2 regions of the Arthrobacter sp. P4_H3 genome follow, and region 2 is predicted to be linked to the other one. Evidence: riboswitches for the same ligand, from Rfam matches in the RefSeq annotation. Region 2 holds a riboswitch; the other holds the start of a gene.

Region 1 (15,422 bases), on a different contig from region 2:
CGAGCGCTGCCCCCAGCGCAGCCTGCACGGCCGCTTCGTTGGTGGAATCCAGGGCGGCCGTGGCTTCGTCAAGGATGACGACGCGCGGCTGCGCGATCAGCAGCCGGGCAATCGTGAGGCGCTGGCGTTCACCGCCGGAAAGCCGGTAGCCGCGCTCCCCCACCACTGTGTCAAGGCCGTCGGGCAGGGACCGGATCATGTATTCGAGCCGGGCCTGGCGCAGCACATCCCACATGTCCGCTTCTGTGGCGTCCGGGCGGGCCAGCCGCAGGTTGGAGGCGATGGATTCGTGGAACAGGTGCCCGTCCTGGGTCACCATGCCCAGCGTCGCCCGCATCGAATCAAAGGTGGCGTCACGGACGTCCAGGCCGGTCCCGGGCACTGTTCCGCCGAGGCGCACGGCGCCGGAATCGACGTCGTACAGCCGTGACAGCAACTGGGCGATGGTGGACTTGCCGGCGCCCGAGGACCCGACCAGGGCAACGGTCTGGCCCGGTTCCACCCGGAAACTGATGCCGTGCAGCACTTCTTCGCCGCCGCGGGTGTCCAGGGTGGAGACGTCCTCGAGCGACGCCAGCGACACCTTGTCCGCGGCAGGGTAGGCGAACCGGACGTCGTCGAACTCCACCGAGACGGGACCCGGCGGCACCTCAACGGCGTCGGGCTTCTGCTGGATCAGGGGCTTGAGGTCGAGGATTTCGAAGACCCGCTCAAAACTGACCAGGGCGCTCATGATTTCCACCCGGGCGTTGGAGAGCGCGGTGAGCGGCGCGTACAGGCGGGTGAGCAGCAGCGCCAGCACCACGACGTCGCCCGCGGCGAGCTGGCCCTGCAGGGCGAGGAAGCCGCCCAGCCCGTACACGAGGGCAAGCGCCAGCGCCGAGACCAGTGTGAGCGCGGTGACGAACGTGAACTGGAGCATGGCGGTGCGCACGCCGATGTCCCGGACCCGCCCGGCGCGGACGGCGAACTCACGGGATTCCTCGTCGGGGCGGCCGAAGAGCTTGACCAGCGTGGCGCCGGGCGCGGAGAACCGCTCGGTCATCTGGGTACCCATGGCGGCGTTGTGCTCGGCAGCCTCGCGCCGAAGGTCGGCCAGTTTGGACCCCATCCGGCGTGCCGGAATGAGGAAGATCGGCAGCAGGATCATGGCCAGCACGGTCACCAGCCAGGACTTGCCCAGCATCACCACGAGGGTGAGCGCCAGGGCCACCACGTTGCTGACCACGCCGGACAGCGTGCCGGCGAAGGCCGACTGCGCGCCGATGACGTCGTTGTTCAGCCGGCTGACCAGGGCCCCTGTGCGGGTGCGGGTGAAGAAGGCGATGGGCATCTTCTGGACGTGGTCGAACACCTTGGTGCGCAGATCCACGATCACGCCCTCGCCGATGGTGGAGGACAGCCAACGGGTCACGAGCCCCAGCCCGGCCTCGGCCACGGCCACGACGGCGATGAGCACCGCCAGCCTCATCACGACGTCGGTACCGGCGCCTGCGATGATGGCGTCCACCACCTGGCCGGCAAGGACCGGGGTGGCCACGGCCAGGACAGCCATGGCGATCGAGAGCAGCACGAAGGCGATGAGCTTGCGGCGGTGCGGCCGGGCGAAGCCGAATACGCGCTTGAGAGTCGCCTTGGAGAACGGCTTGGAACCGCTGGCGGCCCGCGTGATGTTGTAAAGGGAGCTCCATGCTACCCGGTCCATGCTCATCGTGACTGGCCTTTCATGGCGCCGTTCCCGGCGCCTGGTGATGCCGCGGCTGGTGCGGACCCGCCGGCGGGCAGCTCGGTCACCACGCCGTCCTCCACATTCCAGCGGACGTCCAGGCGTACGTTTTCCAGCAGCCTGCGGTCGTGCGTCACCAGGAGCAGGGCGCCGTCGTAGCTTTCCAGGGCCTCCTCGAGCTGCTCGATGGCGGGCAGGTCCAGGTGGTTGGTGGGCTCGTCCAGGACCAGCAGGTTCACGCCGCGAGCCTGCAGCAGGGCAAGGGCCGCGCGGGTCCGTTCGCCCGGGGAGAGCGAGTCGACCGGGCGCGAGGTGTGGTCCGCCTTGAGTCCAAACTTGGCCAGCAGGGTGCGGACTTCCGCCGGGGTCAGCTCCGTCAGGACAGCCTCGACGGCATCGCCGAGGGTGAGGTCACCGGCCAGCAGGCCGCGGGCCTGGTCGATTTCGCCAATGGCTACGGAGGCGCCCATGGCGGCGTTGCCGGAGTCCGGCTTCCGGATCCCCAGCAGGAGCCGGAGCAGCGTGGACTTGCCGGCCCCGTTGGGACCGGTGATGCCGATGCGCTCCCCGGCGTTGAGCTGCAGGTTCACCGGCCCCAGGGTGAAGTCACCCTGGTGGACGACGGCGTCCCGCAGCGTTGCCACAACGGCACTGGATCGCGGGGCCTGGCCGATGCTGAACTGCAGCTGCCACTCCTTGCGCGGCTCCTCCACTTCGTCGAGCCGGGCGATCCGGGATTCCATCTGGCGCACTTTCTGGGCCTGCTTCTCCGAGGATTCGGTGGAGGCCGCACGGCGGATCTTGTCATTGTCAGGGCTCTTCTTCATGGCGTTCCGGACGCCTTGGGAGCTCCACTCACGCTGGGTCCGGGCGCGGGAAACGAGGTCCGCCTTCGTGTTGGCGAACTCCTCGTACCGCTCCCGGGCATGGCGGCGGGCCACGGCGCGTTCCTCCAGGAAGGCCTCGTAGCCGCCGTCATACACCGCCACGGAATTCTGGGCGAGGTCCAGTTCCACGATGGTGGTGACACAGCGGGCCAGGAACTCACGGTCGTGGGATACCAGGACCACACCGCCGCGGAGCCCCTGCACGAACGCCTCCAGCTTGGCCAGTCCGTTGAGGTCAAGGTCGTTGGTGGGCTCATCGAGCAGGACCACGTCGAAGCGGCTCAGCAGGGCGGCAAGCGCCACGCGTGCCGCTTGCCCGCCGGACAGCCCCGTCATAAGCGCCTCCGGCCCCACCTCCAGGCCCAGGTCGGCAAGGACCGGCGCGATCCGGTCGTCCAGGTCCGCAGCGCCGGAGGCCATCCAGCGGTCAAAGGCCAGGGAGTAGGCGTCATCGGCACCGGCGGCACCCGAGCCCAGAGCCTCCGCCGTTGATTCCATGTCTGCCGTTGCCTGTGCACAGCCGGTCCGGCGGGCGACGTACCCTGCCACTGTCTCGCCGGCGACGCGTTCGTGTTCCTGCGGCAGCCAGCCAACGAAGGCATCGGCCGGGGCCAGGCTCACTGATCCGGCCAGCGGCTGGTCCGCCCCTGCCAGCAGCCGGAGAAGTGTGGATTTGCCGGCGCCGTTCGCGCCAACAACGCCCACGACGTCGCCCGGGGCCACGGTGAGGGAAAGTTTTGAGAAGAGTGTGCGGTGGTCGTGACCGCCCGAAAGATCTTTGGCAACAAGGGTTGCAGTCATTAGTCCATCCTCTCACTGCGGCCCAAAACGGCCTGAAATCCCGCCGGGCATGGAAGAACCCGCTGGTCCGGACTTGGGGGGTGTACGGACCAACGGGTTCGACCATCTAGCATAGTTCATATACCCCCCGCCGTAAAATCGACTGTCGCTACTCCAACCGCCCCACCCCGCAGGAAGCCATCCATGCCACTCCCCGCCAAGGCGTTCCAACGCTGGCTTCACGGAATAGCGCCCCAGGCGAGCACCGCCGATATCTGCAGGATCTCCGGAGTCAAGCGGACCACCCTGGCGCAGCAGCTGGTCCGCGGGAAGGTGGCGGAAAGCACCGTTGTCAGCATCAGCCGTGCCTTCAATATCAACCCGGTGGCGGCGTTGGCCACCTTCGCGAGTTACAGCGAGCTTGCCGGAAGCCCCGTGCTGCCCACTGCCGCGGAACTGGTCAGCCAGATCGCCACCATGGACCTCCTGAGTGCGGTCATTGCCCGCTCCGCCGGTGCAGCGGCCGGCGGCGACGCTGACAAGCCGCCTGCGCCGCGGCTCACACCCGCGCCGCATGCGACCTCCGTGAAGAACTGGGTAGACGCAGTCGACGACGGCGAACTCCGGCACCGGGTTTCCGCCGCCACCGGGATCGCCCCCCAGAATTACTCCGCGCAGCTGACCGCCAACCGGCTGACCCCGGAGCTGGCCATCGCCACGTCCAGGGCAGCCGGTGTCGGGCTGACGGGCGGGCTGGTGGCCACGGGGATGATTACCGAGTCCGAGGCCGGCTGGCCGCCCGGCGCACGGCAGGCAGCACTGGACGCCCTGTCCGACGGCGAGCTCGCCGCCCTGGCCGGCGAGCGGCTGCAGGCCCTGGGGAAGACCCTCAAGCGCCAGGAACAAGACCACCAACAAACCAAAACGATCTGGGAGAACCTCGGATGATCGAGATCCTGCAATGGTCCACCCTGGCCGTCTGCTGCGCCGCTGCCGTGGCGCGAATTCCAAGTGCGGTCAGGGGTGAGAACAGGTCACTCTTTTACATCTTCGTGCTGGCCACACTCGCAATCCTCCTGAGCATTGACGGCCCGTATGTAGCCATCGACGGCCTGCTCGGCGGCATCAACGTCGCCAACCTCATACTGCGCTTCGTCCTCTTCGCCGTCATCTTTTTCATTGGGCTGCGTTGCGTTAATGCCTTCGGCGCCGACAAACAGAGGCGCTGGCTGGTCGGGAGGCCTGGACTGCTGGTGTTTGGCCTCATATCTGCCGTCATGGTCGTCTTTTTCGCCATGATGGATTCGTTTAGCTCGTCGGCGGGGCTAAGTGCGGTGTACGAGCGCAGCACCCGCAATGCCCACCTGGTGGAGTATTACGGTGCAGCCGGACGGGCCTACCCGGCCTACGTTTCCCTTGTGCTTCTCCCCGCCATGGTGAAGGCGGTTGGCAGCCGGCTGCCAGGGCTGGTGCGGGCGGGTGCCCTCCTGCTGGCCATTGGCGGTGTCTGCCTGACCGTGAGCCTGCTGTTTCCCTTCTTCCCGGCACAGTTGACTCCCCTGAAGTTCATCATCAATTACGGAGCCGCGCTGTGCTTCGTGGTGGGCCTCGCCGCCTTCTGGATGGCCAGGGTCCGGGCAACGCAAGCCGCCCCGCAAAAGTCATCTACCGCAAAGTAGACTTAGGGCTTTCACAAAATCATTAGAACGTGAGAGAATCATGAATGTGTGAAAGTGGCTTCTGCTTTGCGCCGGGAATGGGGACAATCCGTTCGACGCCGGGCGGGCCGCTGAACACAATTGGGGGGATGAGTGGTGGCGGGCCGTTGGGGACCGCCCCCACTCAGCCTGTTTAACGGCTGTTGCGCCTCAGCGGGTGAATCGGAGCGTCACAAGCTGGAACGGCCGGAGCGTCAGTTTCGCGGAATCCAGGCCCGCCGTCACGCCCTGGCCCGCGATGGGACGCTCCAGCAGATCCACGGCATGGACGCCCTTCGTGTCGAAGTTGGCCGTCACCATTCCCTCGGACCGCTCCCCCAGGGACTCGTAGAGACGCACGATGACGTCACCGGAGCCGTCTTCCGCCAGCTTCACCGCCTCGACCACGATTCCCTGGTTGAACACCGTGAACAGGGGGCTGACGGCGTGGTCGCCCTTCACGATGCGCGGTGCAAGGTTGGTCCGGTAGCCCTCTTCCACGGCATCGGCGATGGCCGCCCCGGGCCTGATGGTCACCATGAGTTCGTGCCGGCCACGGTCCGCACCTGGATCCGGGTACTTGGGGGCGCGCAGCAGCGACGTGCGCACCGTGGTGGTGGTGCCGCCGTCGTCCCTCACGCTGCGGGTGACGTCGTGGCCGTAACTGGAGGCGTTGGACACCGCCACGCCATAGCCCGGCTCCGCCACGTGGATCCAGCGGTGGGCGCAGATTTCGAACTTCGCCGCCTCCCAGGACGTGTTGGTGTGGGTGGGCCGGAACACATGACCGAACTGGGTCTCCGACGCTGAGCGGTCCGCCCGGACGTCCAGCGGGAAGCCGATCTTGAGCAGCTTTTCCCGCTCCTGCCAGTCCACGGCGGTCAGGATGCTCAGTGATCCGGAGCCGGCCTCCAGCGATATCCGCTGGGTGATGGCTGACGATCCGGCCAGCCGTTCCACCACCACGACGGCGTCCCAGCCGCCCCGTTCCAGGGTCACCGAGCGCGCTTCGGTCAGTGAGGTGACGTTCCGGCGGTAGAACTCGTCAATGTCCCACGCGTCCCATTCGTTGGGCGTATCGCGGTGGAGTTCCAGATGGTTCCCGAACTGGCCCGGGGCAATCGCTTCGCGGCCGCTCGCGTGGTCGAGCAGCGAGGTCAGGAGTCCGTTGGCGTCCAGCACGGCCCTGATCATGCCGTTGTCCAGGATGTAGCCCCCGCCGGATTCGGTCACCGTCACCGGGTGGTCGCTCCGGACGGGTTCGGCGGCGGCCAGGGCGGGAACACCACTGCGTTCGTGCGGCGCTGCGTTGAGCAGGAACGCAGTGGTGCCTTCACCGAGCACGGCGCGCGCGGCGCCGGCGATGATGGCCTCAAGCGCATCCGCGACAGCCGCATAGTTCCGCTCGGCGTCCTGGTGGACCCACGCGATCGAACTCCCGGGCAGGATGTCATGGAACTGCTGGAGCAGGACCAGCTGCCACAGGCGTTTCAGTTCGGCCGCCGGGTAGGCGAACCCGCCCGCGGTGCGGACGGAGGCCGTGGCGCACCACAGTTCGGCTTCCCGGAGGAGGTGTTCGCTGCGGCGGTTGCCCAGTTTGGTTTTTGCCTGGCTGGTGTACGTTCCGCGGTGCAGTTCCAGGTACATCTCCCCCACCCACACGGGCAGGGACGTGTATTCAGCCTGCGCCTGCGTGAAGAAGTTGGCGGCAGTGCCGATCCGCACCTTCGGGGAGCCTTCGAGGTCGGCCGTGCGGTGGGCTGCGGCGATCATTTCCCGGGTTGGTCCGCCGCCGCCGTCGCCATAACCGAACGGGACCAGCGAGACAGTGCCACGGCCATGGTCCCGGTAGTTCCGTTCGGCGTGCGCCAGTTCGCGGCCGCTCAGTTCCGAGTTGTAGGTGTCAACGGGCGGGAAGTGGGTGAACAGCCGGGTGCCGTCGATCCCTTCCCAGTTGAAGGTGTGGTGCGGCATCCTGTTGACTTGGTTCCAGGAGATCTTCTGGGTCAGGAACCACTTGCTGCCGGCCGCCTTGACGATCTGGGGCAGCGCACCTGAGTATCCAAAGGAATCAGGCAGCCAGGCTTCCTGGCAATCCACGCCAAATTCATCCAGGAAGAACTTCTTCCCTTCGATAAACTGCCGGGCCATGGCCTCGCCGCCTGGCATGTTGGTGTCCGATTCCACCCACATGCCGCCCACCGGCACGAATTGGCCGGCCTTGACCTTCTCGCGGATACGGCCGAAGAGTTCAGGGTAGAACTCCTTCATCCAGGCCAGCTGCTGCGCGGACGAACAGGAGAAAACGAAGTCAGGAGACTCATCCATCAGGGCGACGACGTTGGAAAACGTGCGGGCACACTTGCGGATGGTTTCCCGGACCGGCCATAGCCAGGCGGAGTCGATGTGGGCGTGGCCCGTGGCAACCAGCTGATGGGCCGAGGCGTAGGCCGGGCGGGACAGCACATCGGCCAGGGCTGTACGGCCCGCCGCGGCGGTGCCGGGAACGTCGTCCGGATCCATGATGTCCAGCATCCGTTCCAGGGCGCGGAGGATCTCGTGCCGGCGCGGCAGTTCCATGGGGAGCTCGTGCATGAGGCCGCTCAGGGTCCAGACATCCTGCTGCAGCGCCCAGACGGTCTGGTTGAGTTCGGCGATCGCGATGGTGCCAAGCCGGTATTTGGGGTCCTGCCCGGCGGTCGCCTTGTCGCCGTAGGGCATGGCTGCGAAGGTCCAGCCCTGCGCGACGTCGGGATTGGCGGCGGCCTCGACGTAGAAGTCCACTGCCATGCCGCTGCCCAGGAGTTTCAGCGGTATGTACTGGTTCCGCGGTGAGATGGCCTTGATGATGGTTCCGTCCGGCCGCCACGCAATTCCCTCGCACTGGAAGCCGGGGGCCTCCAGGCTGAATCCGAGGTCCACGACGATCTCCACCGTGGTGTCAGGAGCAGTTCCCCATGAGTCCGGCACCTCGCCCTGCAGCCTCATCCATTTGGTGCTCCACGGGCGGCCCCACGGCGACTCGTGGTCCAGCGGGGTGAAGTCTTGGTGGAGGGCTTCCATGACGGAAACTGGCTCGTCCGGAACGTCCCAGCTGCTGAGGTTCAACGGGACGCTGCGGGTATACACCGCAGTGTCCACGCGTTCGCGCATGAAGCGGTCGAGACGGACTTCCGTGATGCGTCGGTCGTCGTGCAATGTGGTCCTCTTTAATGCCTGTGGCCTGGGAGCTGACAGCTGATCCGCGGTACGTGCCTGCCCGCTGGGTTCAGCTTATGCGCACACCCCGGAACTCGGCCGAAGGAGCGGATCGGCGCGTCCAATCGATGGATAAAATCTACTGCGCCCAGTCCGTTATTCCAAGCTCTTTGCCTATCCGGGCACCGGCGCGGGAGCCGTAATCCGGTGTTGTCCGGCATAGACATTGAGCGTGGTGCTCCTGCTGAATCCTGCCAGCGTCATGCCGCTGGCTTCCGCCAACTCCACGGCCAGGCTGGAAGGTGCACTGACAGCGGCCAGCACCGGGATGCCGGCGAGGGCAGCCTTCTGCACGAGTTCGAATGAGGCCCTCCCGGAGACCTGCAAGACCGTGCCCGCCAGCGGCAGCAGCCGTTCGCGCAGCGCCCAGCCAACCACTTTGTCCACGGCGTTGTGGCGCCCCACGTCCTCACGCAGGCACAACAGCTCAGTGCCGCCGTCGTCCGTGATCCGGAAGAGACCGGCGGCGTGGACACCTCCCGTAGCGTCGAAGACGGCCTGTGCTGCGCGGAGTTTGTCCGGCAGCCCGGACAGCGTCTGCACAGGGACAGTCAGCGGATCCGCTGCGGGGCTGAAATGCGACGACTTGCGGACGGCGTCGATGGAGTCGGTGCCGCAGATGCCGCACGAGCTTGAGGTGAAGATGTTCCGTCCCCTGTCGGGCAGGACGACGTCGGGCCGCAGCTGGGCTTCCACAACGTTGAAGGTCTGCACGCCGTTCTCGTCCTCGCCGGCGCAAAACCGCAGCGAGACGAGCTGCTCGGGGGCCCAGATGATGCCCTCGGACACCAGGAATCCGGCCACAAGGTCAAAATCGTCTCCGGGCGTCCGCATGGTTACGGTAAAGGGAAGGGACCCCAACCGTATTTCCAGCGGCTCCTCCACCGCCAGCACGTCTTCCCGGTGCCGCACGGGAAATTCACGGGACTGGGGGGAACCGTCCAGGACAAACCTGTGGATCTTGCGGCGTTGCGTCATGCGGGCCACGATGTGCTCCTAACAGTGCGGGATATGACCATCATTGCAAGCCCGGACCGCCTTCACCAGCGGGGACCGATTTAGCCCAGCAGGGCGCTCCAGTCCACGGGACCGTCCGAAGCCGCGGGCTTCCGGGAAGCCTTGCGTGGAGCAGTCTTGGGCTTCGCGGCCGCAGGTTCCGCCTGCTGGATCGGCGCACCCCAGGGCAAGGCGAAGGCGGGCACCGCCTCCCCCAGCTGAACGCCGTGCGGCGGAACCACCAGGACGCCGTCCGCCGCCGCAAGGCCGCGCATCATGCCGGGACCGGTGTGCTGGGCCGGGGATGCCATGCCGTACAGGAGCCTGAACGGCATCAGCCTCGTCCGTCCCGGATCCGGGTCGATCATCGTTCCGCAAGGCACTTCACGGATCGGCGGCAGTGTCCCGTGGCCCAACGCAGCCAACAGCGGCGCACCAACCGTGCAGAGCGCCATCATCGCGGCAAGGGGATTACCGGGCAGCCCAAGGATGAAGCGGCCGTCCGGCAGCTCGGCGAGGACCGCCGGGTGCCCGGGACGCATGGCGATGCCGTCGATCAGCAGGCGGCCGCCGAGTTCCGCGACAGCCCGGCGGAGGTGGTCCGTCCCGGAACGGCCGGTTCCGCCAGTGGTGATGACGACGTCGGCTGGCGCCTCTTCCGCGGCCGGCTCCCCTGTTTCCTGCCGGAGCACTGACCCGTCATCCGGCCCGGTGTCTTCCAGGGCGGCAAGCCATGCGTCATAGTTGTCGCCGATCTTCTCCTGCCCGGCGCTGATGCCACCAAGCATTTCAACCACAGCCCCAAGCTGCGGGCCGAAAGTATCACGGACCTTGCCCGGCGCGGGCAGGCCTGCGGTGACCACCTCCGATCCTGTCAGCAGGAGCTTCACCACGGGTTTCCCCTGGACCCGCAGGGCGTCGTGGCCGGCCAGCGCCGCAAGCGCAAGGTGGGCCGGGTTCAGGACCGTGCCGCTTTTGACCAGGATGTCCCCGGCGGCCGCCTCCTCGCCCGCCTTCCGGATGTGCTCGCCGTTCTTCGGTTCACCGGGCCGTGCGGCCCCGCCGAGGGCCAGGACCGGGAGCCCTTCGTCGTCCGTGGTTATCGTGCCGCTCTCGCTGCGAAGAACAGCCTTCGCCCCGGGCGGAATCAGGCCGCCGGTGACGATGGGGCTGGCCTGGTGGGGTGCGAGCCGATGTCCGGGGTCCGCCAGGATCCAGGGCCCCGTGCCATTGACTGCCCAGCCGTCCATGGCGGACGACGCGTAGTGCGGCATGTCCTGGAGCGCCGTAATATCGGCCGCGAGTGTTCGGCCCAGTGCGGTCCTGAGCGGCACCAACCCGGGCGGAATGGGAGTTGCGCAATCGAAGGACGCCTGCCGGGCCTCCTGCCAGGTGTGTGCCAAATGGCTGTGCCCGGTATCGGCGGACCCGGCTGCCGCGGCAGCGGCGTCCCCCGCTCCGGGTTCGGCGGAGGACCCCCGGGCCCCTCCGCCAGGGCGTGGTTCTGCTGAATCTTCGGTTTCGCCGCGTTCGGGCACGTCGCTGGCGGCGTCACCGCCGTCCGGCGGCGCAGCCGTCATGCGCCGGTGTTCCCAGTGCTGACCGACGGTCCGGGCGCAGCGTCGGTCCGCACCGCACCGGAGCCGACCGGATCAGCCGGGCCAGCTGTGGAATCGGCCGCTGCGTAATCCATTGCCAGCGCCCGTGCCACTCCCAGGGCCGCCTGCATTGAGACCGCGTCCGGCGCCTGCCCCGAGCCCGACGCCATACCCGCCGCGAAGCCAGCGATGAAAGTGGTCAGCGGCGCCGCCGGCCGCACCACCGAATGGGCCGCGACGCCGGCCAGCGCAAGCACTTCATTGACGTCCACCTCGACGTCCTCCAGCTCGAAGGCTTGCAGCAGGGCCCGGCACCAGTCCTCCAGCGTTTCGTCCTGGCTTTTCACTGTTGCCTCCAAACTCAAATTCAGTTGCGGTGCCACTGCACGGTCTCCCACCATCGGTGGATCATGACCCCTGGCGGGACACCCCTAACGCGGTGGCATCGTCCCACGTGTCCACGTCATCCGTGGCGCCGGCAGGGACAGTGACAGCCCGCACGTCAAGCCTAGCAAGGAGGGAGAAGACTGATGCCCCTGTGAGCCCCCCGCCCTTCTCCATTTCGTCCACCGCACGTTCTAGCGCAGCTGTGCCATAAAAGCCGGCAAGCGGCTGTTTGCGTCCATCCGGAGAAACGGCCATGATTCCCTCGGATTCGGTGACATCCCGGCTTTCATTGGCAAGGGCGGCCCGCAGGGCGGCCACGGCCTGGTCCGCTTTGGGCATGTCGCAGGCCAGGATCAGCGTCAACGCTGCCCGGAGGGGGCCTCGCGAGCGGTCAAGGGACGCCAAACCTGCAGCGATCGCCGCAGCAGGTCCCGCGAACACCGGCTCCTCGCGGCATGTCAGAACGCCGGGTGGCAACGCGCCCGGGTCAGGTCCAACCACTACCGTGGCGCCCGCACCGGCGGATGCTGCCAGCGACAGCGCCAGGAGGGTGGCGCCGTCGTACACGAGCTGGGACTTGGGCACGCCGCCCAGGCGCGAGGACCGCCCGCCGGCCAGAATCAAGGCATCAAACTCCACATGGCAAGCCTAGCCCCGGACCCGTGGCCCGGCGCAGACGTGACGCCTCAGGCGGCGGATTCGGGCAGGAGGAACGGGTCCCACGCTGGCGTGGGCTTCTCCAGCTCCTTGATCTGCCAGATGGTGCCGTGCGGAGGCGCCGGTACGAACCGGAGCTTCCAGCCCATCTCGGCCGGCGTGTGGTCACCCTTAACGTTGTTGCACCGCAGGCAGGCGGCCACCAGGTTTTCCCAGGAGTCCGCACCGCCCCGCGATTTCGGGTGGATGTGATCAATGGTGTGTGCTGCCTTACCGCAATAGGCGCAGCGGTGTCCGTCACGGCGCAGCACGCCCCGGCGGCTCACAGCCGTGATTGTGTTGTACCGGGGCCGGATGTAGCGGTTCAGGAGAATCACGGACGGGCGGCCCAGGATCTCCTGCGGCCCAACGACAGGATCGTCGCCTTCGGCCACCACGCTTGCTTTTCCGGTCAGCACAAGAACCAGCGCCCGGCGGAAGGTCACAACCGCCAGCGGTTCATATCCAGCATTAAGAACGAGAGTGCGCATGCACATACCTCTTCACGGCCGCACCCGTCAGGGGCTCGAGGGCCGGCTGCCCTCTGCTTGTCCGGGCTATGGATCGACAACACAAGAGTAAACACTCAAGTGCCCGATCACCGAATCGTGCCTTTACCACACGCTGCGTGTCGGTAAAAATTCACCTGCCGGAAACGCAGAAGAACCCCTGCCAATGGCAGGGGTTCTTCTGGAAATCGCTAACCGGAGGCTTTAGCCGCCAACGCGGATGAAGACCGGGCCGGAGCCGACGTTGACGCTGAACAGGGACGTGGTTCCACCGTTCCAGCCACCGTGCACGGCCTGGCCGTTACCGACGTATACAGCGATGTGGGCCATGCCCATGCCACCGTTTTCGTAGTAGGCGAGGTCGCCCGGCTGTGCCTCGGCTGCACTCACGGTGCGGCCCAGGGACAGGTAACCTGCCGGCCAGCCGTGGTAGTTGATGCCCACAGCAGCAAGCGCGTTCGTGGCCAGGGCGGTGCAGTCCTGGGAAACACCGAGCTGGGCGTAAGCGGCTGCTGCAATGGAGGCACCGTTTCCGCTGGCAGCGGCGGGAGCTGCGGGGGCCGCCGGGGCGGACACGGTTGCCGCAACGGCTGCGGGAGCGGCCTCGGGAGCAGCTTCCTGAACCTCGACGACCGGCTTCGGAGCCTCAACGACCGGAGCCGGGGAGGTGGAAACAGCCGGCTTCTCGAAGGCGATGGCGATGCTGGAAGCGGCCGAGATGTTGGCCGGAGCGGAAGACTGAACTTCCAGGGTGGAAGCGGAGGTTGCTTCGCGCTGAACGTTGGTGTCGGCAGCGTTGGCTGCGATACCGCTCGTCAGGACCAGACCGGAAGCAGCAGCGATAACCGCAGCCTGACGGCCCATGCCACCGGCGTTGTCGCCGACGGCCTTGGCAATGACAGCAAGCGAGTTGGTTTTGGTAACCTCGGCGCGGTGCCGTGCGATGGCACGAGTAGTCATTATTTCTCTCTTTCGTTTTCCTCAGACTGCGTGGCAGGCCGCGGTTTTTGGACGCTCCGGCATCTTGGGGGTAAGCCGGAACGGCCCGAACGGGTTTTTAGCGAAGTACGCGCGCTTCAGCGAAGGGAAGCGCGTGTTTTAGCGAAGCGTGTAGTACGCAGACGTGCCCGTGGCGGACACGGCGTGCAGGATGGTGCCCTGCGACGGGTTCAGCGCGCTGATCATCATGCCGTTGCCGACGTAGATGCCAACGTGGGCGCCGCCGTTTTGCATGACCAGGTCGCCCGGCGCCGGGGTGGCGGTAGGCGTCATGGCGTTCCATGCGTTGGTGCGGGGGATGCTGATGCCGGCCTGGGCGTAGACCCACTGGGTGAAGCCTGAGCAGTCCCAGCCGCTGGGGGTGGTGCCGCCCCAGACGTAGGCACTGCCGATCCCGGTGTAGGCGATCGCGGCGAGGCCCGATGCGGCAGCGGAGGAAACGGCGTCGGCGAGCTTGCCGGCCTTCGCTTCTCCGTCAGCCTCAGTTGAATCTGAACCGGTCGACTGAGCCCGTACGGTTTCAACCTTGGGCGCTGCCTTCGTGGTCACTGCCGGACGCTCGAAGGAAATAGTCGCTGTCGGTTCCGCGGTAACGGCCAGCTGGGCCGACTGTGAGCCGGACTCCGTGGAAGCGGACACTCCCAGGTTGGTATCTGCGGCGTTTGCCGGCATACCAACGCTGAGGATCAGTCCGGACGCGGCTGCGATGACAGCCGCCTGACGACCTACGGTCCCGGCGTTGGCAGTAACAGCCCTGGACACAGAGTTCAACGGGTTCGTACGAACCGTTTGCGCACGGTGGCGCGCAGAATTGTGACGTGTAGACACGAAGGTAGCCTCTCCCAATGCCTACGAGGTGAGCTGTCGGATTCGGATGGGAGTCACCCGGCCACTCGGCTTCCTGAGAAGCTTTGCGACTTAACCCCAAGGTCTTCTTGCGAAGACCAAAATTGGTTCCCCCGCCTCTGCCAGACGATGTAATGCGAACGGACCTTGAGCGGTGGCAGAGTTAGGCAATCCACTCAAGAGCGCCAACTTCGGAAAAGTTGGCGTGCTTTAGACGGTACAGGAATTCCCGGTCAATGTCACATTCAGGTCACGGCATGTCACAGGAATCCGAGAGTGTTCCATCGGCTTGGATCAGAGCCAGCCGGTGGGGTCGACGACTTCGCCGTTGACCATCACTTCAAAATGGAGGTGGCAGCCGGTGGAGGCGCCGGTGGTCCCGCTGAGGGCCACAACGTCGCCACGGCTGACCTTCTGGCCTACCTGGACGTTGGACGAGGACAAGTGGTTGTACGTGGTCTCCAGGCCGTTGCCATGGTCAATCACCACGCGGTTTCCGCCGCCGTAGGGGTGCCACCCGGAGAACGTCACCGTTCCGCTGGCCGCGGCCATAACGCTTGTGCCGCACTGGGCCGCATAGTCCTGCCCGCGGTGGAATTCGCCGGTGCCGCCGGTGATCGGGCTGACCCGAAAGCCGAAGGGGGATGCGGAAACCATCTGCGCCAGCGGTGCCCCGAGGCTTCCGGTGGACGCTGCACGGGTAATGGTGCCGGCGGACTGCGCGCTCAGCAGCTGCTTGAGCTTGCCGTCGGGATCGCCCTTGGTGGCGATATAGGTCCGGTTGAAGTCGATTTTGGCGCCTGCAGCCGCGGAAACCTCAGGCTGCGCCGCTACGGATGCGGCGGCCGCTGACGTGTTTCCTGTGTCCGCGGTGCTCATCATGGGTCCGGTTGACGGGACGGTCACAGTGAGGACCAGCCCTGTGGCGGCCAAGGCAATGCCGGCCTTCTGACCCACACCGCTGGCGGAAGCGAACTCCGTGACCTGGCTGAACAGGCTCCGGCGCCGGCGCGCATCACGATGTGCATCGCGTGGCCTGACCG
Region 2 (15,422 bases):
GCCAACGGCCGTCTCGACCAGCAGCGCTACGCCTACACGCTCTGGGACCTGCCGCCGAGCCTGCTGGACATGGATGCCGCCCGCACCGAGCTGATCCGCAAGTACTTGGGTTGGACCGGCGGAGCCGCGCTCAAGCAATCCCAGTGGTTCTCCGGGTTCACGGTCGCCCAGAGCAAGGCGGCCCTGGCCGCCGTCGGTGCCGTCGAGGTGCCCACCGCCCACCCTGCCGCCAAAGGCGAAGCGCTGTGGATGCTGCCCGACGACGTCGCACGCCTCGCCGCTTTTGACGTGCCAGCGGAGGAACAGATCCAGCTTCTCGCGGGGACGGACTCGCTCGTCATCCAGCGGCGGAACGCCGCGGACCTGTTCGCGGACGGCGACGGGGACGCGACACTGCTCGGCGCGATACTCGCGCAACAGGCCGACCTGCCGGACCACCCGATCCTGGACAGAGGCCGGATCATCGGACTCTGGCAGTACGATCCCGTCGGGCAGCGGATTGCCCACTGGCTCTTCGGCAGGGCTTCGCCGCGTGTCGGGCAGCGGATCGCCGAGATGGAAGCGTGGATCCGGGAGGACCTGGGCGATTTCCGTTCCTTCAGCCTTGACTCGCCCGCGTCCAGGCAGGAGCGCATTGACGCCCTGGACGCGGCGAATGCCGGTTAGCTGACCTGCCGGTGGCCGGCGAAGAAATCCCGGAGCAGCGTGGCACACTCCTGCTCCCGGACGCCGGCATAGACCTCCACCCAGTGGTTGAGCCGGCGCTCGCGGAGAATGTCGAACACCGAACCGGCCGCCCCCGCCTTTTCGTCCCACGCCCCGAACACCACACGCGGGATCCTCGCCAGGACAACGGCGCCCGCGCACATGGCGCAGGGTTCCAGCGTCACTACGAGGGTGCAGTCCGCCAGCCGCCAGCCGTCGCCTTGGGGAAGTGCCTTCAGCCGGGCTGCCGCCTCACGGATGGCCACCATCTCGGCGTGCGCGGTGGGATCACCGTGGGCTTCCCGTTCGTTCCTCCCGGTACCCAGGACTTCGCCGTCCGGTCCGATGACGACGGCGCCGATCGGCACGTCCTCGGTGGCCAGTGCAGCCCGTGCCTCGGCGAGGGCAAGGCCCATCCATTCGGCATGGCGGGGCTCCGGGGAAGTCATGGCTCAATGATAGTTTCGAAGGTACGGCAGGCGCAGACGACGGATGAGCCCGGGAGACGACGTGAAGACTTTGACTGACCGCATCACCGACCGATGGGGACGGTGGGTTGTTCCCTACGCTGCTCTCTGGATCACCATGCTGGTTGGCGGTGCAATCGTCGTCACGCTGGCGTTTATGGGTGCCGAAGTCTACGACGACGTGGTGGACGAAGCGGGCCTCGCCAATCTGGACAAGCCTGCGCTGGCGCTGTCGGAGGGCCTCCGGAGCCCCTGGCTCAACTCCGCCGTCACTGCCTTCACGAACATCGGCGGCGGGGTCGGCATGCCGATCGTCGGCAGCATCCTGACGGCCTGGCTTACGTGGGCAGGGCGTACCTGGCGGCCCCTCATCCTGGTGGGTGGCGCTGCGGCTGCTTCGGTCACCGCGACCACTTTTGGCAAGAAGCTGTTTGGCCGCACCCGCCCGGACCACACGGATGCCGTTCCGCCTTACGAAGATTCGCCGTCGTTCCCCAGCGGGCACACGCTCAACACCACCGTAGTGATAGGGCTGGTGGTATATCTGGCTTGCCTGCAGATCCAGCGGACCGTTGCCCGGGTGTCCATGATCACGGCCGGTGCGATCTTCATCATCGCGATGGGCCTGAGCAGGGTGTTCCTCGGCCATCACTGGCTGACGGATGTCATCGCCGGGTGGCTCCTTGGCCTCGCCTGGGTGGGAATCGTGATCCTGGCACACCGGCTCTTCCACGTCATACGGCACCGCGAGCACGCAGGACCGGCTCCGACGTTCGACCACCCGTTACTCCGGGAGGAGCCGGACGTGCACCATGGCACCCACGGCGGAAAACCCGGTGGCGGCGGCGCGGGCCCGCGTCAGGAAGCCGGCGGATCGCGGGGCGGGGACACCACCGCCGAGTGATAGTTTTGACCCATGCGCACACTCGTCGTGGACCACCCGCTGGTCGCCCACAAGCTCACCGTTCTGCGGGACAAAAACACTCCCTCCCCGGTCTTCCGGCAGCTCACCGAGGAACTCGTCACGCTCCTAGCCTATGAGGCCACGCGGGACGTCCGCACCGAGCCGGTCACCATCGAGACTCCGGTCAGCACCACCATCGGCACCGCGTTCACCAAGCCCACCCCGCTGGTGGTTCCCATCCTCCGCGCCGGCCTGGGCATGCTCGAAGGCATGACCAAACTGGTGCCCACAGCCGAGGTCGGGTTCCTGGGAATGGCCCGTGACGAGGAAACGCTGGACATCATTACCTACGCGGAGCGCCTCCCCGAGGACCTGACGGATCGGCAGATCTTTGTCCTGGATCCCATGCTGGCAACCGGCGGCACACTGCGCGAAGCCATCAAGTTCCTCTTCAAGCGCGGCGCCTCGGACGTCACGTGCATCTGCCTGCTGGCGGCACCCGAGGGCCTGGCCAAGCTGGAAGAAGAACTCTCGGACGCCAACGTGACCATCGTCCTGGCATCCATTGACGAGAAGCTCAACGAGAAGTCCTACATCGTGCCCGGACTCGGCGACGCTGGCGACCGCCTCTATGGCATCGCCGGCTAACAGCACCCCTGGCTGACAGCATCGCTGGCTAACAGGGGCGCCGGCTAAGCCGGTGCGAAGCGATTGCCCCCTTCCGGTTTCCGGCGGCCCCGGATAGCCTGTGCCCCATGGACTGGAAACTTGAACTGGTGTTTGTCCCTGTGTCCGACGTGGACCGTGCCAAGGATTTTTACGTCAACAAGGTGGGCTTCAACGCCGACTTCGACGAGCGGCCCATGGACGGCATCCGTTTCGTCCAGCTGACCCCGCCCGGATCGGCCTGTTCGATCGCTATCGGCGAGGGTCTCAGTGACGCTCCTCCCGGCACCGCCCCGAGCCTGCAGGTCGTGGTCAGCGACATCCAGGCCGCGCACAAGCACCTCAAGGACAACGGAGTTGAGGTCAGCGACATCGACGTCCAGGACTGGGGCCATTTCGTCCATTTTGCCGATCCTGACGGCAACAAGTGGGCGGTCCAGTACCTCCCTCAACGCCCGAACGGCTAAGTCACAAAAACCCGCGCCGCCCGGCGTGGGGCAGGATGGAAGCATGAGCTTTCCTGCCGACGCCGCAACCCCCGTCTCCGCCACACGGTCCGCGACAACCTTGACCGCACGGGCCGTGCTGTTCGACATGGACGGCACCCTGGTTGATTCCACGGCCATTGTGGAGCAGGTGTGGGGCGAATTTGCTGCCCGCTACGGCCTGGACCTCGCCGAGATCCTCCGGACCTCGCACGGCGTCCAGGCCGGGGACACGGTGCGCCGGTTTGCCCCGGCGGGAGCCGACGTCGCCGCGCTCACTGCGGAACTCGGCGCAATGGAACGCGTCCGGACCGAGGGCATTGTCGCCTTGCCCGGAGCCGCTGATCTGTTGCGCAGGCTGCCGGCGGATGCCGTGGCACTGGTGACGTCGGCCGACCGGCTCCTGGCCGATATCCGGATGGGCGCCGCTGGTCTCGCCATGCCTGCCACTGCCGTCACGGCTGATCTTGTCACGCGGGGCAAGCCCCATCCCGAGGGCTACCTCCGGGCTGCCGAACTTCTCGGGGTGGACCCGGCCAACGCCGTGGTCTTTGAGGACGCGCCCGCAGGCATCGCGGCCGGACTTGCCGCCGGGATCAGGACCGTGGCCATCGGGCCCAACACCGGTCAGCTGCCGGACGGCGTCCTGCACATCGAGGACTACACCGGGGTCTCCATGACCACGGCAGTGGACGAGGCCGGTGTACGGACGATTTCCTTCCGGTTCTGACGTCCGAACCGGGCTCCCGTCGGCTAGGGTCGGTGAAGAGTGCTGACGCTATCTGGGGGGATAGGATGACCGAAGTTTCGATTGACGGCGCCAGAGGCACCGTTGTTCTGCGCGATGGTGTTCTTCATGTGCGATGGATTCAAGGCCTGGCGATCTCCGAGGATGCCGCGACGGCCGTCATGGCGGCGGTCAAGGAGTTGAGCGGCGGGCGGCGCTATCCGATTCTGGTGGACATGGCTGCCGCGGCGTCCATGAGCCGCGGTGCACGGCGCGTCTTCGCCCGTCCCAGCACAGTGGCGAGGGTGGCGCTCCTAGGATCGTCCCCGGTGGACCGGGCCATGGCCAATTTCTTTCTCAGCATGAACTCTCCGGCTGCTCCCACGCGGTATTTCACCTGCCTTGACGAAGCCATGACGTGGCTTGGGGACGGGTAGCCGCGCCTTCCACCGCTGTTCAGCCGGACGTCACCGGCGCGGAGCCGCCGTCCAGGGCCGAGCGAAGTTCAGGAACCGGTATGCGGCCGGTCGCCAGGTCGCGGCTGAGGCGGCCCATGCCGCGCAGGTCGGCGAGGGCGGTCCGGAGAAGATCCACGCCGGCGTCGGACTCGTTTACCCAGTCCACCGGCACCTCGTGCACCCGGAGCCCGCATTTTTCGGCGAGTACCAGCAGCTCGGTGTCGAAGAACCAGGCATTGTCCGCGGTGTGGGGGAGGAGCTGTCGGGCGATATCCGCGCGGATGGCCTTGAAGCCGCACTGCGCATCGCTGAAATGTGCGCCCAGAAGGGTGTGCAGCAAAAGGTTGTAGCCACGGGGGATGAACGCCCGCCGATGGCCCCGGACCACACGCGAACTGCGCGATAGCCGGGTTCCGACCGCCAGGTCGGAATGCCCGGAGATGAGCGGGGCTATCAACGGGGCCAGCGCAGCAAGGTCGGTGGAAAGGTTCACATCCATGTAGGCCAGCACGGGCGACGGCGACGCGAGCCACACCGTGCGAAGCGCGTTCCCCCGTCCCTTGTCCCGGGAGCCGGACCACGGTGACCTCGCGGAGTTCCCGGGCCACACGCTCGGCGACGCGGAGCGTGCCGTCGGTGCTGGCGTTGTCCGCCACAGTAATCCGGAAGGTGCGCGGGAACGTGCCGCGCAGGTAAGTGTGCAGCCGCCGGAGGGACTGCTCCAGATCCTGTTCCTCGTTGTAGACCGGGATGGTCGCATCCAGGAGAGGCACCGCGGTTCCGGTCCGTTCGTCGACGGCCGCCCGCGGTTGCGTGTGCGGCAGGATCCCCGGGGCCTGGTCTGTGAGCGTCATGGTTCAACTATGAGGCTGGCGCATATAAAGGATTTAGGCCACAGCTGTGCGCCTGCTGTGGAAGCTGGGAAGCGATACGCCCGCAACACGGCCGAGGGCCCCGAACCACGTGGATTCGGGGCCATCTGCTGATGCGGACCGGTCCGGCCGGTACGGGCCGGCTTAGTACCAGTTGTTGGCGTAGTGGAAGTTCAGGGCGTCGCAGGGGGAGCCGTAGCGTTCCTTGACGTAATTCAGGCCCCAGTTGATCTGAGTGCGGAAATTGGTGAGGTAGTCTCCCCCCGCGCTGGCCATCTTTTCGGCCGGCAGCGACTGGACAATGCCGTACGCGCCACTGCTGTCATTCGTGGCCGTGGTCTTCCAATCCGATTCCTTGGTCCACAGCGTGGTCAGGCACTGCATCTGGTCAGCTGCCCAGCCGTAGTTGCCGAGCTGCGAGGCGGCATACGCCTGGGCCGCTGCGGGGTCGTCCACGGCGACAGGCGGCGCGGGAGCGGGAGCGGGTTCCGGAGCCGCCGCCGGGGCAGGGGCGGGGGCCGGTGTTTCCGCGGGCCGCTCTTCGGATGGCTGCTCTTCGGACGGCCGCTCCTCGGTGGACTGCGCAGACATGCTGACAGAAGCCGGAGCCGGCATGGCCGAAACCAGGATCTTTTCGAACGCGAGCTTCGACTTCGTGTCGGCGCTCGATGCGGCGATTTCTGCGGCCGTCGCCGAGCTTGCCGGTGCGGCGGGCTCGGAAGCCTGGCCGGCGGCGCCGACGCCGACCAACACTGCGCAGGCGGTCGCCACCACTGCGGCGCGGCGGCCGGAGCCGTGGAGGCCAGCGGCAAAGCGGGACAGCGGGGACGTCGTCTTGGCTGATTCAGCGCGGTGGCGTGAGCGTTCTGCGGGCACCGCGGTCTTACGTGAAGGGCGCTCTGGACGTACTTCTGGCGTGGATTTAGTCATGGTTGCCTCTCGATGCCGGCGGAGTTAGCTGTCGGGTTCGGATGAGGTCATCCGGCCGCACGGAACTTCACGTGTCGGCTTCACCCCGAGGGCGGCGATGCAGAATGCCCGGAGACCTGGGTCCCCCGCCTCTGCCTGATCATGAGGAAATCCGGGTAGCGGCAGAGTTTGGCGTCCATCCGGATATGCGGCCGGAACGGTGGCCGCACTCTAAAAACCGTACAGGAGATGGGACCTTAAGTCACATTTCGGTAACGAGGATCACGGTTGCGGCGCGTTGACTTGCGCCCGAGCTGCCAGTAATTCGTTTGATCACAGAAAAGACCGGCCAGTCCGCACGGGCATCGGCCGGCCGTGATTCCCGTGCGCCGGGTACTAGGCCGCCGGTGGTTCGGAGGGGAGGCGCAGCGCGAACTCCGTGCGTCCCGGACGGGAGGTGACTTCGACGGTTCCGCCGTGCGCTTCCATGATCGACTGCACTATCGAAAGGCCCAGCCCGCTGGTCCCCTCAGCGGCGGCCGCCCCCGCGGCGCCTGAACCCGATGCAGAACCTGCCGGGCTGGTGCGGGCGGCGTCCGCCCGGGCAAAGCGGGCAAAGACCCGGTCCACAAATTCGGGCGGGATCCCGGCGCCGTTGTCCGTCACGGTCACCACGGCGCTGCCGTCAGCGGAGCGCATCACGCCGGTGACGACGGTGGTTCCGGGGTCCGTGTGCTTGCGCGCGTTGGAGAGCAAATTGGCCAGCACCTGGTGCAGCTGCGTGGCGTCCCCGCGGACCACCACCGGCTCGTCGGGCAACTCGAGCTGCCAGACGCGGTCCGGGGCCATGACCTTCTCGTCGCTGACGGTTTCCACCACCAGCTGCGTCAGGTCCACGTCGCTGATCTTGAGCGGCTGCCCTTCGTCCAGCCGGGCCAGCAGCAGGAGGTCCTCCACCAGGGTGGTCATCCGTTCGGACTGGCTTTGCACCCTGGCCAGGGATTTCTTGCCGTCCGGTGTGAAGTCCTCGGTCATCCGCATGAGTTCCGTGTAGCCGCGGATTGCCGTAAGTGGCGTGCGCAGCTCGTGGGAGGCGTCGGCCACGAACTGGCGCACCTTGGTCTCGCTCTGCTGCCGGGCCTCGAGGGCCTTGGAGACGTTGTCCAGCATGAGGTTGAGGGCGTGCCCCACACTGCCCACTTCAGTTCCGGGGTGCGCGTTCGACGGCGGCACGCGCACCGCGAGGGCAACCTCGCCGGCGTCGAGCGGCAGTTGCGAAACCTGCGTTGCCACTTCGGACAGCTGCTCGAGGGGTTTCATGGTGCGGCGGATGAGGACCGTTCCGGCCAGGCCGATCAGGACCAGGCCCCCCATCGAAACGATCACCATGGTCCACACCAGTGAGTTGAGGGTGTTCTGCTTTTCATCGAGGGGTAGTCCCGTGACGATCACGTCCCCGTAGGGCGCCTCTACGGCCACCAGGCGGTAGGAACCGGTGGACAGGGTCCGGTCAACCGGCGTTCCGTCGTGTCGGAGGGCCAACAGGACCTGGTCGTCCTCGGAGGACAACGATGACCTGGTGGCGTCCTTGGCGAGGAATCCGGAGCTGACGTTCTCGCCGTTGATACGGGCAAACAGCGTGCCGATGCCTTGGCCCGGGCCGTCCAGCGGATTCGGCCTGCCGGTCGGGTTGCCGCTCGGAGGCCGGCCAGCGTTGTTGGAGATCCGAGAGGCCTGGCCCAGGCGATCGTCGAGCTGCTTGGTCAGGAATGAATCCATGGACGCGTAGCTGAACAGGCCAACCGCACCGCAGATTGCCACCAGCAACGCCATGGCCACGAGCACCAGCCGGGTGCGCAGGTGCCAGGTTGAGGGATCGAGCCAGCGGCGGCCTTCTTTGCGGATTACGCCGGCAAGCGTGGGCACCGCTCAATCCGCCGGTTTGATGACATAGCCCGCCCCGCGGACGGTGTGGATCATAGGCGGGTGCGTTGCGTCCACCTTCTTGCGCAGGTAGGAAATGTAGAGTTCCACGATGTTGGCCTGGCCGCCGAAATCGTAGTCCCACACCCGGTCCAGGATCTGTGCCTTGCTGACCACCCGTTTGGGGTTCTCCATGAGGTAGCGGAGGAGTTCGAACTGGGTGGCCGTGAGCTGCAGTTCCTCCCCGGCCCGGGTCACCTCGCGCGTGTCGATGTTGAGGACGAGGTCGCCCACCACCAGCTCGGCGGTGTCCATGGCGGCAACCCCGGAGCGTTGCACCAGCCGGTGCAGTCGGAGGAGCACTTCTTCCATGCTGAAGGGCTTGGTGACGTAATCGTCGCCGCCGGCCGCCAGGCCGAGGATGCGGTCCTGGACGGCGTCTTTTGCCGTCAGGAAGAGCGCGGGCACCTCCGGCGCGAAGGCGCGGATCCTGGTGAGCAGCTCAACGCCGTCGAACCCGGGAAGCATCACGTCCAGCACCAGGACGTCCGGGCGGAACTCCTTGGCGAGTTTCACGGCTTCGGGGCCGTCACCGGCGACGGCAACGGACCAGCCTGCCATCCGCAGGCCCATGCTCATGAGCTCGGAGAGGCTGGGTTCGTCGTCAACCACCAGGGCGCGGATGGGGGAGCCGTCCGGGTGGGTGAGCTGGGGAAGGTTGTTAGTCATGGAGTGCGAAGTGGCCATGGGACAACTCTCCGATCTGCGGTTTAGCCGGCGCTATGGGGATCCTGTGGGCCGGCTGTGAATCCCAGCCTAGCGAGCTGAACGCTCCGGCGGCCCTTCCCGGGCGGCATGGCGTGAATCGGTTGTTTCCGCGCTGAAGGTGGCCGCAGAAAGGTCACAGGCTCACCTCGTGTGGTGCACAGGCCCCGCACAGGAACGATTCAGAGTCTGGGGTGGACACCGTCCGCAGGCCCGAGGAGTACGCCATGAACAACCACCAGAACACGCCGGTTCCGGAAACCAACCCGGAAACCAGCCCGGACCCCACTGGGGAAAACCAGCCAGGTACGGCAGGCACCCCCGTCAGCCGTCCCGTCACCGGCACTGCCGGCTCCGGGCAGGCTTCCGGGTGGGGCGCACCGCCGTCGTCAGCTCCTTCCGGCTCCCTGCCGGCGGAATGGGGTTCGTCCGGACCGGCAGCCGGCGGATGGGGCGCCCCGGCGTCTGCCGGACACTTCCCCGGCAGCGGGCCTGGCGGCCGTTCGAAACCCTGGACCGTGAAGCGGGGGATGGTGGCCGCAGGAGCGGCGGTTGTCCTCGTAGGGGGAGCCGGGGTCGGAATGTACGCCTTGGCGTCCAGCTCCGCGGCGGCGGACGGTGCCGACGCAACGGCCGACGGCGGTGCGCTGCAGGAAACTTTGCCGGGCGCCCGCGGCGGTGCGCCGGGCGGATTTGCCGACGGCGGGATGCCTGCCCAGGGTGGACCCGGAAACTTCGTCCCCGAGGGGCTGGGCGGAATGGGGAGTGGGGTGTCCGCCGCCGTGCACTCCGAATACGTGATCCTGCAGGACGGCGCTTACGTCACCAAAGTGGAACAGCAGGGGACGGTCACCGAGGTCAGTTCGGACGCCGTGACCGTCAAGAGTATGGACGGGTTCAGCCGGACATATACGCTGGGTTCGGATGCGGCAGTGAGCAATCAGCAACAAAGGCGTCAACAGGCCGGCGGAACCTCAACCAGCCAGCTGACAGTTGCCGATATCGTCTCGGGCGCCATGGTAAGGATCGTTGCTGTGAAAGAATCCAGCGGGTTCCCGGCCGAGTCCGTTCAGCTCGTGGCCACGACGCTGACAGGGCAGTCCAACTGAGCGGGCGGGGGTTCCGGGCGGGTTCCCTGAGCCAGATTTTTCCGTGAAGCAAAACCGGGGGCTGGACATCGGCAATAAGCGGACCTCGTATTTCAGCAATTCCATACTGACTGAATTTTTGCCACCTAAGGGTCCGTTTGGGAGAATATTATTCGGAATCTGACCAATTCCGATCGATCGTTCTGAAAAACACCTGTTATTTTATTGGCATTTCAGAATCGTGATTTGGGCCACAATGCGGGATTCCGTCTCACGATGCGGACGATTCGGTCCATTGTTACTTGCAAGTTTTCATTGTTACGTTGCACACTTCAATTGTGAACAAGAACTCAACAGCACCTGCAGCCGCAGAACCCTGGACCAGCCCACCCGCTGGCGAAGACATGCGCTGTTGTCGAATGCACGCCTAACTTTCCTACCCCGAGAAGTTTTTAGGCATTCGCCCCAAGCCCAGCGTCGGGCGCCCCTCCCCAGATCTCATTGCGGGGAAAGCCAGCATTCGAGCCGCGATGACGGCCATTCACATTGAGGTAAGCATTCCATGTCAGTTGCATCTGGATACGTCCACATCTCCGTCCGAAACGCCAACAAGGGCGGCCAGCCTTCCGGCCTACGCCAGGGATTCGGCGCCCGACCGGCGTTCGCCCCGGCAGCCCCCGGCAACAGCTTCCCGGCCCCCGGCTATGCGCCGCAGGGCTACAACCCGAACTCTTATGGCCAGCTTCGCGCTGTTCCCGCCGCCGAGTCAGCCCCGCAGACGGCGCCCACCCCCGTGATTGCACCGGCCAACGGCAGCGCCATCCGCCCCGTCGCGAACGAAAACGTTGCCCGCGGATTTGTCCTGTACATGGGCATCGACGAGGAAACCGCGGCAGCAGCCGGCACCTCCATCGCCAAGCTTGCCCAGGAAATCCGCGCTTACGCACAGTCCCTCGTCTCCGGTGCGGAGAGCTACGCTGCCGTGGCGGTTGCCCCCGCCAGCGCCCCGGGTTCCGCGCTCGACGTCGTACGGTCCACCTTCGGTGACCCCACCGTCAACTCCCGCCAGCGCACGGAAGCCGCCCGGCTGCCCCAGCCCCAGGATCCCCGGCCGTCCGGCGTCCTCATCGACCTGGCCCGCCGCGAAGTCCACCTCGACGGCGATTCCCTGAACCTGACCTTCAAGGAATTCGAGCTCCTCAACTACCTCGTCGAAAACGGCACCCGCACGGTGGGCCGCGACGAGCTGCTCGAGGGCCTGTGGCGCAACGCCGAAGAGGTTCCCAACGAGCGCACCATCGACGTCCACATCCGCCGCCTCCGCTCCAAGCTGGGCCGCCTCGCCAACACCGTGCGCACGGTCCGCGGCCAAGGCTACCGGTTCTACGAGCACCCGGAGGTCGTGGTCTGGGCCGCTCCGGAATACTCCATCTAGTCTTAGCCCCGCGCAAAGCGTCCGTTCCCCTTGTTGGGACGGGCGCTTTCGCTTTCGCGGCACGATCCCTCGGCGCCTGCGCTCGTTCCTCACGCAACAACGGCGCTTTCGGGATGTGCCGCTACGCTGCAGCGCCCTTTGCCCCGCTGGGACCGTGCTTCGCGGGGGTGGGCTCTTGAAGTTGTGCCTCCGCGGCTGGTGGGGGGCGTTGGCCTAGGTGTGGTCCTGTGGTCCTATGGCCCTGTTGGCTTGGGGTGGTGCGGCGTAGGCTCTGATCGTCCATCCGACCATCAGGAGGAACCATGTCAGTTGCACGCATTACAACCCTGAGCGCGAACTCGAAAACCTCGTTTGATGATGCCATCAAAGAAGGCATCGACCGGGCCAACAAGACGCTGCGGGGCGTTACGGGCGCATGGGTGAAGGAACAGAAGGTCGAAATCGCGAACGGGGCCGTCGTTGCCTGGCACGTCGTTCTCGAAGTGACCTTCGTTCTGGAGGACTGAACCGTGTGCAGGGCGGCCGTGACCTGAGGGGCAAGGCCGCCGCACTAGGATTGGTGCATGAGCGAGCATCACATCAGGCGGCTGGTCCTCATGCGGCACTCCAAGGCCGATTGGCCCGGAGGCGTGCCCGACCATGAGCGGCCACTGGAAGAGCGCGGACACCGGGAGGCGCCGCTGGCAGGCAAATGGCTGCTCAAACACGGAGTCGTTCCCGATTTCATCCTGTGCTCCAGTGCGCTGCGGACCCGGCAGACGTGCACGTGGGTGTGCGCGGAACTGGGGGACAAGGCCCCGACACCGAAACTTGAGGATGGCCTCTACGGCGCATCGGCACTTCGGATGCTTACCGTCATTAACCACGTGCCGGACACCGTGACCACACTGATGGTGATCTCCCACATGCCCGGCGTGCAGGATCTTGCCATGCATCTTGCTTCACGTGACTCCAACCACGATGCCTACATGGACGCGGCCAACCGGTTTCCCACGAGCGGCTTGACCGTGCTGGAAACTGAAAAGACCTGGGCTGAACTGGACGGCCAGGACGCCCGGCTGACGCACTTCAAGGTGCCCCGGGCGCACAAGTAGGCACCGGCAATTTACCGCCGCGGTTCATGGTCAGCAGGGGGTTTGTGATGTTTACTGGAGATATTCATCGGCGGCCCAGGTTAGAGGAGAACATCGTGGACTCAGGACAGCTTGTGGGCATCATCATCGGCGTTGTGGTGGTGGTTGCGATTATTGCAGCGGTACTGTTCTTCAACCGCAGGCGCAAGGTGGAGGCGGACAGGAACCGCGCCGCCGAAATGCGTGAAAAAGCCAAGGCCGATGAGCTCGGAGCCCGGGAGCGCGAGGCCAAAGCCGCGCGTGCCGAGGCCGATGCCAAGCAGGCAGAGGTTGAGGCCGAGCGCCTGCGCCGGGATGCCCGCGAAAAGCAGCAGGAAGCGGAACGCGTGCGGGCCTCGTCGCAGGAGCAGCTCCGCGAAGCCGATGAAGTTGACCCGGACGTGGTCACCGCCGACCGGCAAGCCGCTGACAGGCACAACACCGACGTCCACGACACAGACCGGCACGACACAGACCGGCACGATGCGGCCCCCGTCCCGCCGCAGACGCGTGCGGAAGCGGGCACCCGCGGACGCGGGGACAACATTCCGCCGGCGGGGGAACCAGCCGCCGCGGAACCCCGCACGGCTGCCCCCGTCACGAACGAACCCCGCACGGCTGCCCCCGTCACGAATGAACCCCGCACGGCTGCCCCCCATACTTCGGAATCCACCACCACGGAGACGGGCGCCGTGGAACCCGGGACGACACGGCGGACCGATTCCGTCCCGGGCGGCGACCAGCATGACAGCGGAGCGGACGGGGCTCCCGGAGAGCGCCCCCGGAACCTTTGACCGGCATACCGTGGCGCTGCAGCACTGAACCGGCAGCCGGAGAGTGAACCTTCGCCATTCCGCCCTTGCGGTCCTCGTGGCCGTCCTGTGGGGCGCGAATTTCGTTGCGATCGACCTCGGCCTGCACGCCAACGGCACGGAAGTGCCGCCGCTGCTATTTGTGGCCATGCGCTTTGTACTGGTGGTCTTTCCGTGGATTTTCTTCATCCGCAGGCCCAACGTCAACTGGCGGGCCATCCTTGGCGTCGGCCTGTTTATGGGTGCCGGACAATTCGGCCTCCTTTACCTGGCCATGGCCCTGGGTATGCCGGCCGGGCTGGCCTCACTGGTCCTGCAGGCACAGGTGCTGCTAACGGTGCTGCTGGCTGCAGGAATCCTGGGTGAACGTCCCAGCGGACGCCAGTTCGCCGGCGTCGTGCTCGGTGTGGCGGGCCTTGCCGTCGTGGCAGTCGGCCGCAGCATGGTGGCGCCTGTTCTTCCCCTGATTATCATGCTTGCGGCCGCGCTGTCCTGGGCGGCGGGCAACATCGTCGCCCGGCAGGCCAAGGCCTCCTCCGGCCTGGGCCTCGTGGTGTGGTCCGGTGCTGTGGTTCCGCTGCCGCTGTTCGGGTTGTCACTGTTGATCGACGGTCCGGCCGCCGTGGGCGGGACTCTCACCGGGCTGCAGTTGGTCACCATCCTGAGCGCCATCTACACGGCTGTGCTCGGGTCCCTGGTGGGCTTCGGAATCTGGAACTGGCTCCTGGGCCTCTACCCGTCGTCGGCAGTGGTCCCGTTTACGTTGCTTGTCCCGGTGGTGGGGATGACGACGGCGTGGCTGGTCCTGGGCGAGGTCCCCTCACCTGCGGAGATGGCCGGCGGGCTCCTGCTGCTGGCCGGAGTGGCTATCGCCGTCCTCCGGCCTGGCCTGCGGGGAGCCACGCCGGGCCAGCGCAGATGGCATGCTCAGCGACGTGATGTGGCCTTTGCGGGCGACTTGGGCGATGGCTTGGCCGGCTTGGGCACGGCCGGCTTGGGCACGGCGGACTTGGGTGCCGGCCGGGACACGCGTGTCACGGGGGCCTTGGCAAATGACGACGCCGACGCGGGCCGTTTGGCCGCCGGGGCGCGGGAGGCTCCTGATCTTGACGCGGGAACGCGTCCGTAGGCGGTCCCGGCAGCCGCGCGCGAAGCAGGCCGGGCCGCCGGTCGGCTGGCGGTGCCTGCAGGTCTGCGCCGTCCGGACTGGTTGCGTCCAGACGGGTTACGGCCAGACAGGTTACGGCCGGACTGGTTGCGGCCCGGCCGGAGCCGCCTGCCGGCCGGCCACACCGCGCCGGTGAACAGAACCAGCAGCGTTCCCGCCCCGGAAACGGCAGCGAGGTAGAAGTAGATATCGGAGTCCTGCGTGGTCACAGCCGTGCCCAGCGAATCCGGTTCCGCGGTGAAGGCGAGCCCCCACATGCGCAGGAACGCAATGGCGAAACCGATGAACAGGCTGGTTCCCACGCCTCCCGCCAGCAGGGCCACGTTTCGTCGCCGGGCCACCACCTGGACGACACAGGCAAGGTATCCCACGGCCACGGCTCCGAGGAACGCGTACATCACTGCCTCTTCGAGCGTGATCGCGGTGAGCACCAGAAGGCCCGCAGCGGCGAAGGCCGCAACGATGGCTAGTCTTCCACTGTTACCCATGTGGCGCATGTGACTAATCTTCCCCGATGCGTGCTACTTCCTGACGTAGCCACGCATGATTGCCATGATTGCTGCAACGCTTTGTTCGCGCGTGCGCTCGGGGTTGTACGTCTGGCGGTCCAGGCCCACCACAAAGCAGGCTCCGAAGATGGCGGTCTCCAGGCTGCCTCGGGAGATGGATTCGTCAACGTCGTACCGTCCGGCCACGCCCTCGATCGCGGCGCCGATCACTTCCAGCAGGCGGCCGCGAAGCTCGGCAAAGGTGTCCTGCCATTCGCTGGGGGTCCGCCAGTTCTCGCTGACCCACAGCCTGGCGAAGGAGGGGTACTCGGCCATGAAGTCCATGGCCTGGCCGATCATCTCGTCCATGGCGGCCAGCGGGTCAGCGGAGGAGTCCTTTACGCTCAGCAGCCTGGCCAGCAGGATGTCCACGCCGTG

Evidence for each region. Region 2 has a riboswitch for cyclic di-AMP ahead of AC1DRE_RS18550 (aggregation-promoting factor C-terminal-like domain-containing protein). Riboswitches for the same ligand answer to the same signal wherever they lie in the genome.
Region 1: linked by a shared signal. The riboswitch ahead of AC1DRE_RS12540 (C40 family peptidase) and the one ahead of AC1DRE_RS18550 (aggregation-promoting factor C-terminal-like domain-containing protein) in region 2 are both predicted to bind cyclic di-AMP.

Annotation. Positions count from the first base shown of each region.
Region 1 covers NZ_JBFUKK010000008.1:24,723-40,144, reverse strand. The annotation lists gene AC1DRE_RS12595 (ABC transporter ATP-binding protein) at 1-1,711, opposite strand, end outside; gene AC1DRE_RS12590 (ABC-F family ATP-binding cassette domain-containing protein) at 1,708-3,414, opposite strand; gene AC1DRE_RS12585 (hypothetical protein) at 3,598-4,341, shown strand; gene AC1DRE_RS12580 (hypothetical protein) at 4,338-5,072, shown strand; gene AC1DRE_RS12575 (alpha-mannosidase) at 5,262-8,288, opposite strand; gene fdhD (formate dehydrogenase accessory sulfurtransferase FdhD) at 8,463-9,335, opposite strand; gene AC1DRE_RS12565 (molybdopterin molybdotransferase MoeA) at 9,407-10,924, opposite strand; gene AC1DRE_RS12560 (DUF6457 domain-containing protein) at 10,921-11,289, opposite strand; gene mobA (molybdenum cofactor guanylyltransferase) at 11,351-11,968, opposite strand; gene AC1DRE_RS12550 (HNH endonuclease) at 12,016-12,516, opposite strand; gene AC1DRE_RS12545 (NlpC/P60 family protein) at 12,739-13,494, opposite strand; gene AC1DRE_RS12540 (C40 family peptidase) at 13,633-14,295, opposite strand; cyclic di-AMP (ydaO/yuaA leader) riboswitch at 14,366-14,543, opposite strand; gene AC1DRE_RS12535 (M23 family metallopeptidase) at 14,674-15,422, opposite strand, start outside.
Region 2 covers NZ_JBFUKK010000016.1:13,079-28,500, reverse strand. The annotation lists gene AC1DRE_RS18590 (DNA glycosylase AlkZ-like family protein) at 1-666, shown strand, start outside; gene tadA (tRNA adenosine(34) deaminase TadA) at 663-1,154, opposite strand; gene AC1DRE_RS18580 (phosphatase PAP2 family protein) at 1,291-2,076, shown strand; gene upp (uracil phosphoribosyltransferase) at 2,089-2,724, shown strand; gene AC1DRE_RS18570 (glyoxalase superfamily protein) at 2,832-3,209, shown strand; gene AC1DRE_RS18565 (HAD-IA family hydrolase) at 3,253-3,957, shown strand; gene AC1DRE_RS18560 (DUF7793 family protein) at 4,023-4,391, shown strand; gene AC1DRE_RS18555 (glycosyltransferase) at 4,460-5,266, opposite strand; gene AC1DRE_RS18550 (aggregation-promoting factor C-terminal-like domain-containing protein) at 5,429-6,214, opposite strand; cyclic di-AMP (ydaO/yuaA leader) riboswitch at 6,214-6,388, opposite strand; gene AC1DRE_RS18545 (HAMP domain-containing sensor histidine kinase) at 6,590-8,119, opposite strand; gene AC1DRE_RS18540 (response regulator transcription factor) at 8,123-8,863, opposite strand; gene AC1DRE_RS18535 (hypothetical protein) at 9,109-9,990, shown strand; gene AC1DRE_RS18530 (winged helix-turn-helix domain-containing protein) at 10,532-11,404, shown strand; gene AC1DRE_RS18525 (dodecin family protein) at 11,707-11,910, shown strand; gene AC1DRE_RS18520 (SixA phosphatase family protein) at 11,968-12,498, shown strand; gene AC1DRE_RS18515 (hypothetical protein) at 12,594-13,310, shown strand; gene AC1DRE_RS18510 (EamA family transporter) at 13,354-14,457, shown strand; gene AC1DRE_RS18505 (TetR/AcrR family transcriptional regulator) at 15,018-15,422, opposite strand, start outside.